DNA from 3 places in the Rhodococcus sp. Z6_132 genome. Region 3 is predicted to be linked to each of the others. Evidence: riboswitches for the same ligand, from Rfam matches in the RefSeq annotation. Region 3 holds a riboswitch; each other region holds the start of a gene.
What was found. A riboswitch is a leader RNA that binds a small molecule or an ion and turns the genes downstream of it on or off. The one in region 3 is predicted to bind cyclic di-AMP.

Region 1 (3,260 bases), 580 kb from region 3:
GTGATCGACTGCGACACGTGTGCGGTGCGCGACCTCGCGTGCGGAGACTGCGTGATCTCCGTGCTGCTGGGCCACCCCGGGCTCCCTGCGCCGGCCACGGCCACCACCGGGCTGCCCGCTCGCAGCGCGGTGGAGATCGGGGCCGAGGAGCAGCGGGCCATGGAGGTGCTGGCCGAGGCCGGCATGGTGCCCCGCCTGCGGCTGGTGCCCCAGGACCCGCCGCCGGCGCCGGACCGCCGCGCGGGCTGAGCCGCCTCGTGGAGGCAGCGGCGGCTCGCCCTGTCCCCCTAGGGTGGTCGGCATGGCAGACACCGAGCACGAGCCCCTCGAGCCCACTGAGCCGTCCGAGCAGGCCGCACCCACCGAGCCGACCGCACCCACCGAGCCGGCCGCGCCGGAAGCCCCGGTGCAGCCCGCCGGGGACCGGGAGCTCGACGTCGTCCTGTTCGGAGCCACCGGCTTCGTCGGCAAGCTCGTGGCCCGCTACCTGGCCGAGCACGCCCCGGCGGACCTGCGCGTGGGCCTGGCCGGTCGCTCCCTGCAGCGGCTGGAGTCGGCTCGCGCGGGGCTGGGCCCGGCCGCGCAGAGCTGGCCGCTGGTGGTGGCCGACGCGGCCGACGCCGACGCGGTGGGCCGGGTGGCCCAGGCCGCCCGGGTGGTCGCCACCACGGTGGGGCCCTACGCCAAGTACGGCCTGCCCCTGGTGCGCGCCTGCGCCGCCGCGGGCACCGACTACGTCGACCTCACCGGCGAGGTGCTCTTCGTCCGCGACAGCATGGCCGCCGCCCACGACGTGGCGGCGCGCACCGGTGCCCGCATCGTGCACTCCTGCGGCTTCGACTCCATCCCCTCCGACCTCGGTGTGCTCAGCCTGCACGAGCAGGTCCGCGCGGACGGCGCCGGCGAGCTCACCGACACCACGCTGGTGGTGAAGGCGGCCCGCGGCGGGTTCAGCGGCGGCACCATCGACTCGCTGCGCAACCAGGTGGACGTGGTGCGCACCGACCCGTCCCTGGCCGAGCACGTGGCCGACCCCTACGCGATGAGCCCCGACCGCGCCGCCGAGCCGCAGCTGGGCGAGGAGGCCGACCAGGCCTTCGTGCGCCGCGACCCCGAGGTGGGCGGCTGGACGGCCCCGTTCGTCATGGCGCAGTACAACACCCGGATCGTGCGGCGCAGCAACGCGCTGCAGGGCTGGGCCTACGGCCGCACGCTCCGCTACCGCGAGGTGATCGGCTGCGGCGACTCAGTGGTCTCACCCGGTGCTGCGCTGGCCATCGCCGGCGGCACCTGGGGTGCTGCGGCCGGGCTCATGTTCGGCCCCGCCCGCTGGGTGCTCGACCGGGTGCTGCCCAGCCCCGGCAGCGGCCCGTCCGAGCGAGCGCAGCGCAACGGCTACTTCCGGATGGAGGTGCACACCCGCACCACCACCGGTCGACGGTACGTGTGCACCGTCGCCGCGCAGGGTGATCCCGGTTACGCCGCGACCGCGATGATGATGGGGGAGAGCGCGCTGTGCCTGGCCCTGGACCGCGCGCAGCTGCCTGCAGCGGCGGGCGTGCTCACCCCGGCCAGCGCCATGGGGACCGCCCTGCTCGACAGGTTGCGCCGCGCCGGCATGACCTTCGACGTGGCGAGCCGCTGAGCGACGCCACCCACGTCTCGAAACGGTCACAGTAGACACGGGGGATGTCCATTCCGTAACCTGGCCGAGACCTTCCAGGGGTTAGCGGTCTCAAGAGGATTGCACTGGGGGTCACCGCCGAGTCGACCCGTCGGGGAGTCGAGCCGGGAACCCAGTTCTCCGGGGTGAATCAGCTCGCCGCCGTCACGGGCGACCGCGCTGTAGGGCTGTTTGTGTCCAGTCCGAACCCGTCAGCTAACTCGGTAGGCGGTTAACGGATACAAGGAGACTTCGCCCTGTGGCGTCCCTAGCTCGAGCTCGTACGGCCCGCACACGCACTGTTCGTGGCGTCCTCGCCGCCGGAATGGCCGCGGTGGCCATCGCCACGATGTCGGCCACCCCGGCCAGCGCCGACCCGGTGCTCCCCGACAACGCGACCCAGGCTGAGCAGGAGCTCGCCCGGCTGGGCCACGACGCCGAGGTGGTCAACGAGCAGCTCCTGGGCGCGCAGGTCGACCTGGACGCCAAGCAATCGCAGCGGGTCGACGCCGAGGCCCGGCTGGGTTCCGCGCAGGAGAGCCTCCGGGTGGCGCAGTCGGAGCAGGAGCAGTTCCGCGGCACCGTGGACGCCCTCACCTCCGCCTCCTACCAGGGCGCACGCCTGAACAAGCTGTCCGCGCTGATGATCAGCGAGTCGCCCCAGGACCTGCTCGACCAGATGTCGGGCCTGGACGTGCTGGCCGCGGACACCAACGACCGGGTGCAGAAGTTCTCCGCCGCCTCCGCCCAGGCCGCCACCGCCGCCACCGACGCGCGCTCGGCTGACGCCGCCGCCAAGGCCGCCGCCGACGCCGCCGCCCTGGTGCAGGCGGACCTGCGCAAGAAGCAGGACGAGCTGAGCACCCGGTCCACCGCGGTCCGCGCCAAGCTGGCCTCGCTCACCGAGGCCGAGCGGGTGCGCTACGCCGGTGCCATCGTCCCGGCGGGCTTCGTCTCCCCGGTTCCCACCACCCCCGTCACGCCGCCCGCGGAGGCTGCCAGCCAGCCCGCGGCTCCCGCTGCGGCCGTTCGCGGCGGGGCCGTCGCCCCGGCCGCTCCCGCGGTCGCCAGCACCCGGTCCGCCGGCTCGGGTCGTGGCGCCACCGCCCTGCAGGCGGCGATGAGCAAGCTCGGCTCGCCCTACGTCTACGGCGCCACCGGCCCCGGCTCCTTCGACTGCTCCGGGCTGACCCAGTGGGCCTTCCGCCAGGCCGGCACCGCCATCCCGCGCACCGCCGCAGCACAGGCCGGCGGCGGCACCCCGGTCTCCCGCGACCAGCTGCAGCCCGGCGACCTGGTGTTCTTCTACAGCCCGGTCTCGCACGTGGGCATCTACGCCGGCGGCGGCAACATGGTGCACGCCCCCACCGAGGGCCAGCCCGTCAAGGTCGCGCCGATGGGCAACATGCCCTACACCGGTGCTCGCCGCTACTGATCACTCCGCTGCACTGATCCGCGCGGGCCACCGGAACGGACACCCCGCCACGACGACGGGGTGTCCTAGGCTGGACCGATGAGCAGTCGTGCGCTGCCGCGCGTCCTGCTGGCGGCGCTCGTGCTCGTCCTGGTGATCACCGCGGCCGTCGTGGCCTTGCGG
Region 2 (3,260 bases), 110 kb from region 3:
CCACCGCGGAGTACAAGCTCGGTGAGATGCCCGCCGACGACGGTGGGCCCTCCACGATGCAGCGGGCGCTGCTGGCGGCCACCTCCAGCGACACCGTGCGGATGCGCAGCTACTCGGGCAAGCCCGCCCGGCTGCTCAAGACCCGCTGGACCGAGGCGTGGAGCGCCGAGGGTGCCCCCTCCCCGCTGCCCATGCCGCTGCAGAACGTCCTGGTGGGGGAGGCGCACCAGCGCATCGCTCGCTCCACCGACCCCGAGGTGGTCTCCATGCCGATCGGGCAGATCGTGGGCCGGATGAACGAGATCAGGCCGGTGGCCGAGGTGATGGCCGACCTGGTGGGCGAGTTCGACGCGACGGTGTCGCGGCTGGACACGCTGCGCTGACGACCCTTGGCTGAGCGCTTCCCACCGGGTGGGGCTTCTAGGGTGACGGGATGATCGCCCCCGTCGTCAGCCCCGCCTGGTGGGACGCCCACCGCACCGACGTCGTGCTCGCCGACGTGCGGTGGTACCTCGACGGCCGCTCCGGCCGCGCCGCCCACGAGGCGGGCCACCTGCCGGGAGCGGTGTTCGTCGACCTCGACCGGTGCCTGGCCGCCCCGCCGAGCCCGGAGCAGGGCCGCCACCCGCTGCCCGACCCCGAGGTGTTCGCCGCCGAGCTGGGCCGGCTGGGCATCGGCGACGACGACACGGTCGTGGCCTACGACGACGCCGGGGGGCGCAGCGCTGCCCGCCTGGTGTGGCTGCTGCGGGCCACCGGCCACCAGGCTGCGCTGCTCGACGGCGGGCTGGCGGCCTACCGGGGTCCGCTGGAGACGGCGCCCGTCGGCCGCGCGCCCACCACCTTCACCGCCCGGCCCTGGCCGCGGGAGCGGCTGGCGGACCTGGACGAGGTGGTGGCGCAGGCGGGCGGTGGCGCCGGCGTGGTGCTCGACGCCCGGGCCCCCGAGCGCTACCGCGGCGAGCACGAGCCGGTGGACGCCCGGGCCGGCCACGTCCCCGGGGCGAAGAACCTGCCCACCCAGGCCACGCTGGCCGAGGACGGCACCTTCCTCCCGGCGGCCGAGCTGCGCCGTCGCTTCACCGCGGCGGGCGTGCGGGCGGGTGCGCCGGTGACCGCCTACTGCGGCTCGGGAGTGACCGCCTGCCACAGCCTGCTGGCTCTGGAGCTCAGCGGGTTGGGTGCCGGTCGCCTCTACCCGGGGTCGTGGTCGCAGTACAGCAGCGATCCCCGCCGCCCCGTCGCCACCGGGGCATCACCAGGTGGTGTCGTGGACCAGGAAAACTGCCTGTGACCTGGGACTTGTCGCCTCTCAGGGCGTGACGCAGGCCGCTTTCCGGGGCCGATTTCGGGGGTCCAGCCTGTGATCCGAGTCACCGATCCCGGGCTGCTGACAAAAGCGTCCCGTTTTGCGGACATGCCGGCTGACCTGCGGAAACGGTGACGTCGCGGGTCGCCGGGGAGGCGTTACCTACCCGAGACCTTGGCGCTGCGGGGCCTCGACGCACCCGTGCTCGGTCCGTACGTTCGTTTGTGGCCGGGAACAACCGGCCGACACCGGGCCCGCCGCGCTCAATCCTGTCCCGCGGGCATCCGGAACCTCCGATCTAACCAGGGACAGGGACGGAGGACCCACATCCAGGGGCACACCCGGGATGCCGGCCGGAACCGCTGATCAGCGGCTCTGACCTTGGGGTGAAGCCAGCAGGCCCAGCTCGTGGACCTGGTGGCCGGGCAACCTCTCAGCCCGAACCCGACAGCTGACTCCGCAGGCGCAGGGAGAGGATCTACCCATATGACTCGCAAGACCACCACCGCCTCCAAGCACTCCACCGGCGCCCGCAACGCCGCCAAGGTCGTCATCGCCGGCCTCGTCGTCGGTGCCCCGATGGCGATCTTCGCCTCGCCGGCCTCCGCCGCCGGCAACGACTGGGACGCGGTCGCGCAGTGCGAGAGCACCGGCAACTGGTCCATCAACTCGGGCAACGGCTTCTCCGGTGGCCTGCAGTTCACCCCGAGCACCTGGAAGGCCTTCGGCGGCTCGGGCTCGGCCCACAACGCCTCCAAGTCCGAGCAGATCGCGGTCGCCGAGCGCGTGCTCGCCGGCCAGGGCAAGGGTGCGTGGCCGGTGTGCGGCAAGAACCTCGGTTCGGGCAACGCCTCCGCCAGCAGCTCCACCGCGAAGGCCACCACCAAGTCGGCCCCCAAGGCGCAGGCCCCCAAGGCTGCGACCACGCAGAAGGCGCAGGCGCCCAAGGCCAGCACCGCCAAGGCGCAGGCCCCCAAGGCCAGCACCGCCAAGGCACAGGCGCCCAAGGCTTCGGCTGCCAAGGCGCAGGCCCCCAAGGCCAGCTCCGCCAAGGCCACCACCAAGGCGAAGGCAGCCAAGTCCAGCGGCAAGACCTACACGGTGAAGTCGGGCGACACCCTGTCGTCCATCGCCTCCACCCAGGGTGTGAGCGGCGGCTACCAGGCGCTGTTCAGCATCAACAAGGGCAAGATCAGCAACCCGAACATGATCTTCGCGGGCCAGACCCTGACCCTCGCCTGATCCTGCTCACCGGCTCGGCCTCGGCTGAGCCAGCTGAACCAGCACAGGACCCCGCCACCGGCAACGGTGTGCGGGGTCCTGTGCTGTCTGCGTGGACGGCCGGAGGGCGGTGGCTAGGCGGGCTCCGCGGCCAGGGTGGCGCCCAGGCGCAGCAGCTGCGCCGTCGCCGCCCCCAGCTCGAACTCGTTGCGCTTGGCCGCGGTGAAGTACCGGTGCAGGGCGTGGTCGGTGTCGATCCCCACGCCGCCGTGCACGTGCACCGCGGTGTGGCTCACCCGGTGCCCGGCGTCGGCAGCCCAGAACTTGGCGGTGGCCACCTCCGCGGTGCTGGGCAGGTCCTCCGCCAGCCGCCACGCCGCCTGCCAGAGCGTGAGCCGGATGGCTTCCACGTCGATGTAGGCGTCCGCCAGGCGCTGGGCCACTGCCTGGAAGCTGCCGATGGGACGGCCGAACTGCACCCGCTCCCTGGCGTACTCCGCGGTAAGCTCCAGCGCCCGCTCGGTGACGCCCAGCTGCAGCGCACAGATCCCGACGGTGCCGCGGTCCACCAGCCAGGTCAGTGCCGCCTCGCCGTCGGTGCCGAGGACCCGGTCGGCGTCCAGGCGCACGTCGGTCAGCTCCACCAGGCCGGCGCTGCCCCCGTCCACCAGCTGCTGGTCCTGCACCTGCACGCCGGGATCGTCGCTGCGCACCAGCAGCACCACCGGGC
Region 3 (3,260 bases):
GACCACGCGCTGGACCAGCTGGCGGGGGGCGACCACCGGTGACGGCACACGTGGCGCGGGCGCTGGTGACCGAGGACGAGCTGAGCCTGGCCGAGCACGAGGCGCTGGTGGCCGAGCAGGCCGCTGGTGCGGTGGTGAGCTTCGCCGGGGTGGTCCGCGACCACGACGGGGGCCGCACCGTCACCGCGCTGGAGTACTCCGCGCACCCCACGGCGGGTGCGCTGGTGGCCGAGGTGGCCGCTGATGTCGCGGCGCGGGTGCCGGGGGTGCGGGCGGTGGCGGTGAGCCACCGGGTCGGTCCACTGGGCATCGGCGACGTCGCGCTGGCGTGCGCGGTCTCGGCCGACCACCGGGCCGAGGCGTTCCAGGTCTGCGCGCTGCTGGTGGACGAGGTCAAGGCGCGCATCCCGGTGTGGAAGCGCCAGGTGTTCCCGGACGGCACCGACGAGTGGGTCGGCTGCGCCTGAGCGCGACGGCCTGGCCCCACAACCTGGTGGCGCAGCAGAAGACCCCGGCACCGTGGAGGCTGCCGGGGTCTTCTGCTGTGGTGCTGTGGATCAGCCCAGGTGGAGGACCTGGCCGGGGTAGATCACGTTGACGTTGCTGATGGTGCCCTTGTTCAGCTGGAAGATGGCCTGGTAGCCACCGGAGATGCCCTGCGAGCGGGCGATGCCGGACAGCGTGTCACCGGACTTGACCGTGTAGGTGCCGGCCGAGGAGGTCGCCGCCTTGGTCGTGGTCTTGGTGGTGGCCTTGGTCGCGACCTTGGGGGCGGCAGCCTTCGGAGCAGCAGCCTTGGGGGCGACAGCCTTGGGAGCAGCCTTCGGGGCGGCAGCCTTGGGAGCAGCAGCCTTGGGGGCCGACTTGGTGGACGCCTGCGGGGCGCTGGCACCGGCGGTGGCCGACGCGTTGCCCGAGCCGGTCAGCACCTTGCCGCAGACGGGCCAGGCACCCTTGCCCTGGCCGGCGAGGACGCGCTCGGCGATGGCGATCTGCTGGGCCTTGCTGGCCTGGTTGGCCTGCGGGGCGTAGGCGTGGCCGCCGAAGGCCTTCCAGGTGCTGGCGGTGAACTGCAGGCCGCCGTAGAAGCCGTTGCCGTTGGCGATGGACCAGTTGCCGGTGCTCTCGCACTGGGCGACTGCATCCCACTGGCTGGCGGAGGCCGCCGAGGCGGGCGCGGCCAGCACGGTGAGAGGGGCGCCGACGACCATGCCGGTCAGAGCGACCTTGGCGACGGTGCGGCTGGTGGTGGTGGGCTTGCGGTGACGGCCTTGGGTACGGGACATCTGGGTGGATCCTCTCCATACGCGCCTGCGAAGTCAGCTGTCGGGTTCGGGCTGAGAGGTAGCCCGGCTTCCCCACCCGTGGCTCGAGTGGTTTCGCTTCACCCCAAGGACCTAGGCAGCAGATCTGCGCCTCGGCCCGTCGTTCGGCTGCCCGAACGTGGGTCCTCCGTCCCTGCTCCTGATGGTTCTCGAGGTAACCGGTTCCCACGGAGCAGGGTTTGGCGCGGCGGACCGGTTCGGCCGGGGCTGTTCCGGCCAGGGGGAACGGTACGTGCGGTGCAGGCTGCCGTCACCTCGTCCACTGTGGCCGATTTGTTACCTGTAACGCCCCTGCCACGGTTGACGATCCCGGCATAACTCCAGGTCAGGGCACTGACGCGTCTGTTCGTTGCGGACTCGTTATCCCGCCGTGATGTGACCGAGATCACGTTTGGCCAGACGTTTATCTGACTGTTATCCGCCCGCGAAAGGTGGCAGCACGTCGACGGTGCCGCCGGGGGGCAGCGGCCGCTCGCGGTCGCGGACGGCGACCTCGTCGAGCAGGAACGAGCAACGCTTGAGCACCTCGACCAGGGGCGGGTGTCGCTCCGCGAGGACGGCCAGCAGCGTGCTGAGCGTGGTGCCGGCCGGCGCGCTCACGATCTCGGTGGGGGTGCCCGCCGCGGCCCGCGCCGCGGCGAAGTAGCGCACCTCCAGCTCGATGGCGGGTGCGCTGGTCGTCGGGCTGGTGCTCTCCGGGGAGGCGCTCACGAGTCAGCCCCCGATCGCGCTCATCGGGCGGGTGGGCTGCAGGAAGCCGGGGTCGTTGATCCCGTGACCCGGCAGCTTGGCCCACATGGCGTCCTGCCAGCGCTGCGCGATCGCGTCGTCACCGGCGTCGGAGCGCAGCAGGTCGCGCAGGTCGGTCTCGCCGGTGGAGAACAGGCAGCTGCGGACCTGGCCGTCGGCGGTGAGCCGGGTGCGGTCGCAGTCACCGCAGAAGGGTCGGGTGACCGAGGCGATGACGCCGACCGTCGCGGGTCCGCCGTCGACCAGCCAGCGCTCGGCGGGCGCGGCTCCGCGCGCCTCGCTGTCGGGAGTGAGCGCGTAGGCGGTGCGCAGCGAGGCCAGGATCTCCTCGGCGGTGACCATCTCGCTGCGCTCCCAGCCGTGCTGGGCGTCCAGCGGCATCTGCTCGATGATCCGCAGCTCGTAGCCGTGCTCCAGGCAGAACTGCAGCAGCTCGGGCGCGTGGTCGTCGTTGATGCCCCGCATCAGCACCGCGTTCACCTTCACCGGCGTCAGCCCGGCGTCGGCCGCGGCCCGCATCCCGGCGAGGACGTCGGCCAGCCGGTCGCGGCGGGTGATCTGGTGGAACAGCTCGGGGCGGACGGTGTCCAGCGAGACGTTCACCCGGTCCAGGCCCGCGGCGCGCAGGGCCTTGGCCTTGCGGACCAGGCCGAGCCCGTTGGTGGTCAGCGAGATCTCCGGCCGCGGACGCAGCGCGGCGGCGTCGGCGATGATCCCGGCGAGGTCGCCGCGCAGCAGCGGCTCGCCGCCGGTGAAGCGCAGCTCGCGCACGCCCAGGTCGGTGACGGCGATGCGGATCAGCCGGGCCAGCTCCGCGCGGGTGAGCAGCTCGGAGGTGGGCAGCCAGTCCAGGCCCTCGGCCGGCATGCAGTAGGTGCACCGCAGGTTGCAGCGGTCGGTGAGCGAGATCCGCAGGTCCGTGGCGACCCGGCCGTGGGAGTCCAGCAGGGCCGAGGTCTGCGGGCGCGCCGGGTCGCGTGGCGGGGTGACGCCACCGCGGCCCGGCACGGGCAGGCCAAGTGAGACAACGGTCATGCGGCCAGCCTATCGAGGCCGACGAGGGGCAGCAGAAGGACAAAGGGACCCGCGCAGGGGCTGCCATGGATGGCTGTTCCGCACGCGCGGGTATAGCGTGCGATTCATGCCGCAGCTGAGGATTAGTGAAGCGGCGGCAGTGCTCGCCGT

Region 1: linked by a shared signal. The riboswitch ahead of AC3YO9_RS16555 (NlpC/P60 family protein) and the one ahead of AC3YO9_RS13790 (transglycosylase family protein) in region 3 are both predicted to bind cyclic di-AMP.
Region 2: linked by a shared signal. The riboswitch ahead of AC3YO9_RS13230 (transglycosylase family protein) and the one ahead of AC3YO9_RS13790 (transglycosylase family protein) in region 3 are both predicted to bind cyclic di-AMP.

What each region holds. Positions count from the first base shown of each region.
Region 1 is NZ_JBYUNP010000003.1:709,466-712,725, forward strand. Features, by position in the region: gene AC3YO9_RS16545 (hypothetical protein) at 1-249, shown strand, start outside; gene AC3YO9_RS16550 (saccharopine dehydrogenase family protein) at 302-1,645, shown strand; cyclic di-AMP (ydaO/yuaA leader) riboswitch at 1,751-1,909, shown strand; gene AC3YO9_RS16555 (NlpC/P60 family protein) at 1,998-3,098, shown strand; gene AC3YO9_RS16560 (hypothetical protein) at 3,177-3,260, shown strand, end outside.
Region 2 is NZ_JBYUNP010000003.1:19,654-22,913, forward strand. Features, by position in the region: gene AC3YO9_RS13220 (NAD(P)H-dependent flavin oxidoreductase) at 1-383, shown strand, start outside; gene AC3YO9_RS13225 (sulfurtransferase) at 437-1,294, shown strand; cyclic di-AMP (ydaO/yuaA leader) riboswitch at 1,591-1,789, shown strand; gene AC3YO9_RS13230 (transglycosylase family protein) at 1,796-2,551, shown strand; gene AC3YO9_RS13235 (acyl-CoA dehydrogenase family protein) at 2,665-3,260, opposite strand, start outside.
Region 3 is NZ_JBYUNP010000003.1:133,869-137,128, forward strand. Features, by position in the region: gene AC3YO9_RS13780 (MogA/MoaB family molybdenum cofactor biosynthesis protein) at 1-42, shown strand, start outside; gene AC3YO9_RS13785 (molybdenum cofactor biosynthesis protein MoaE) at 39-467, shown strand; gene AC3YO9_RS13790 (transglycosylase family protein) at 558-1,286, opposite strand; cyclic di-AMP (ydaO/yuaA leader) riboswitch at 1,293-1,483, opposite strand; gene AC3YO9_RS13795 (MoaD/ThiS family protein) at 1,740-2,036, opposite strand; gene moaA (GTP 3',8-cyclase MoaA) at 2,040-3,110, opposite strand; gene AC3YO9_RS13805 (TOBE domain-containing protein) at 3,217-3,260, shown strand, end outside.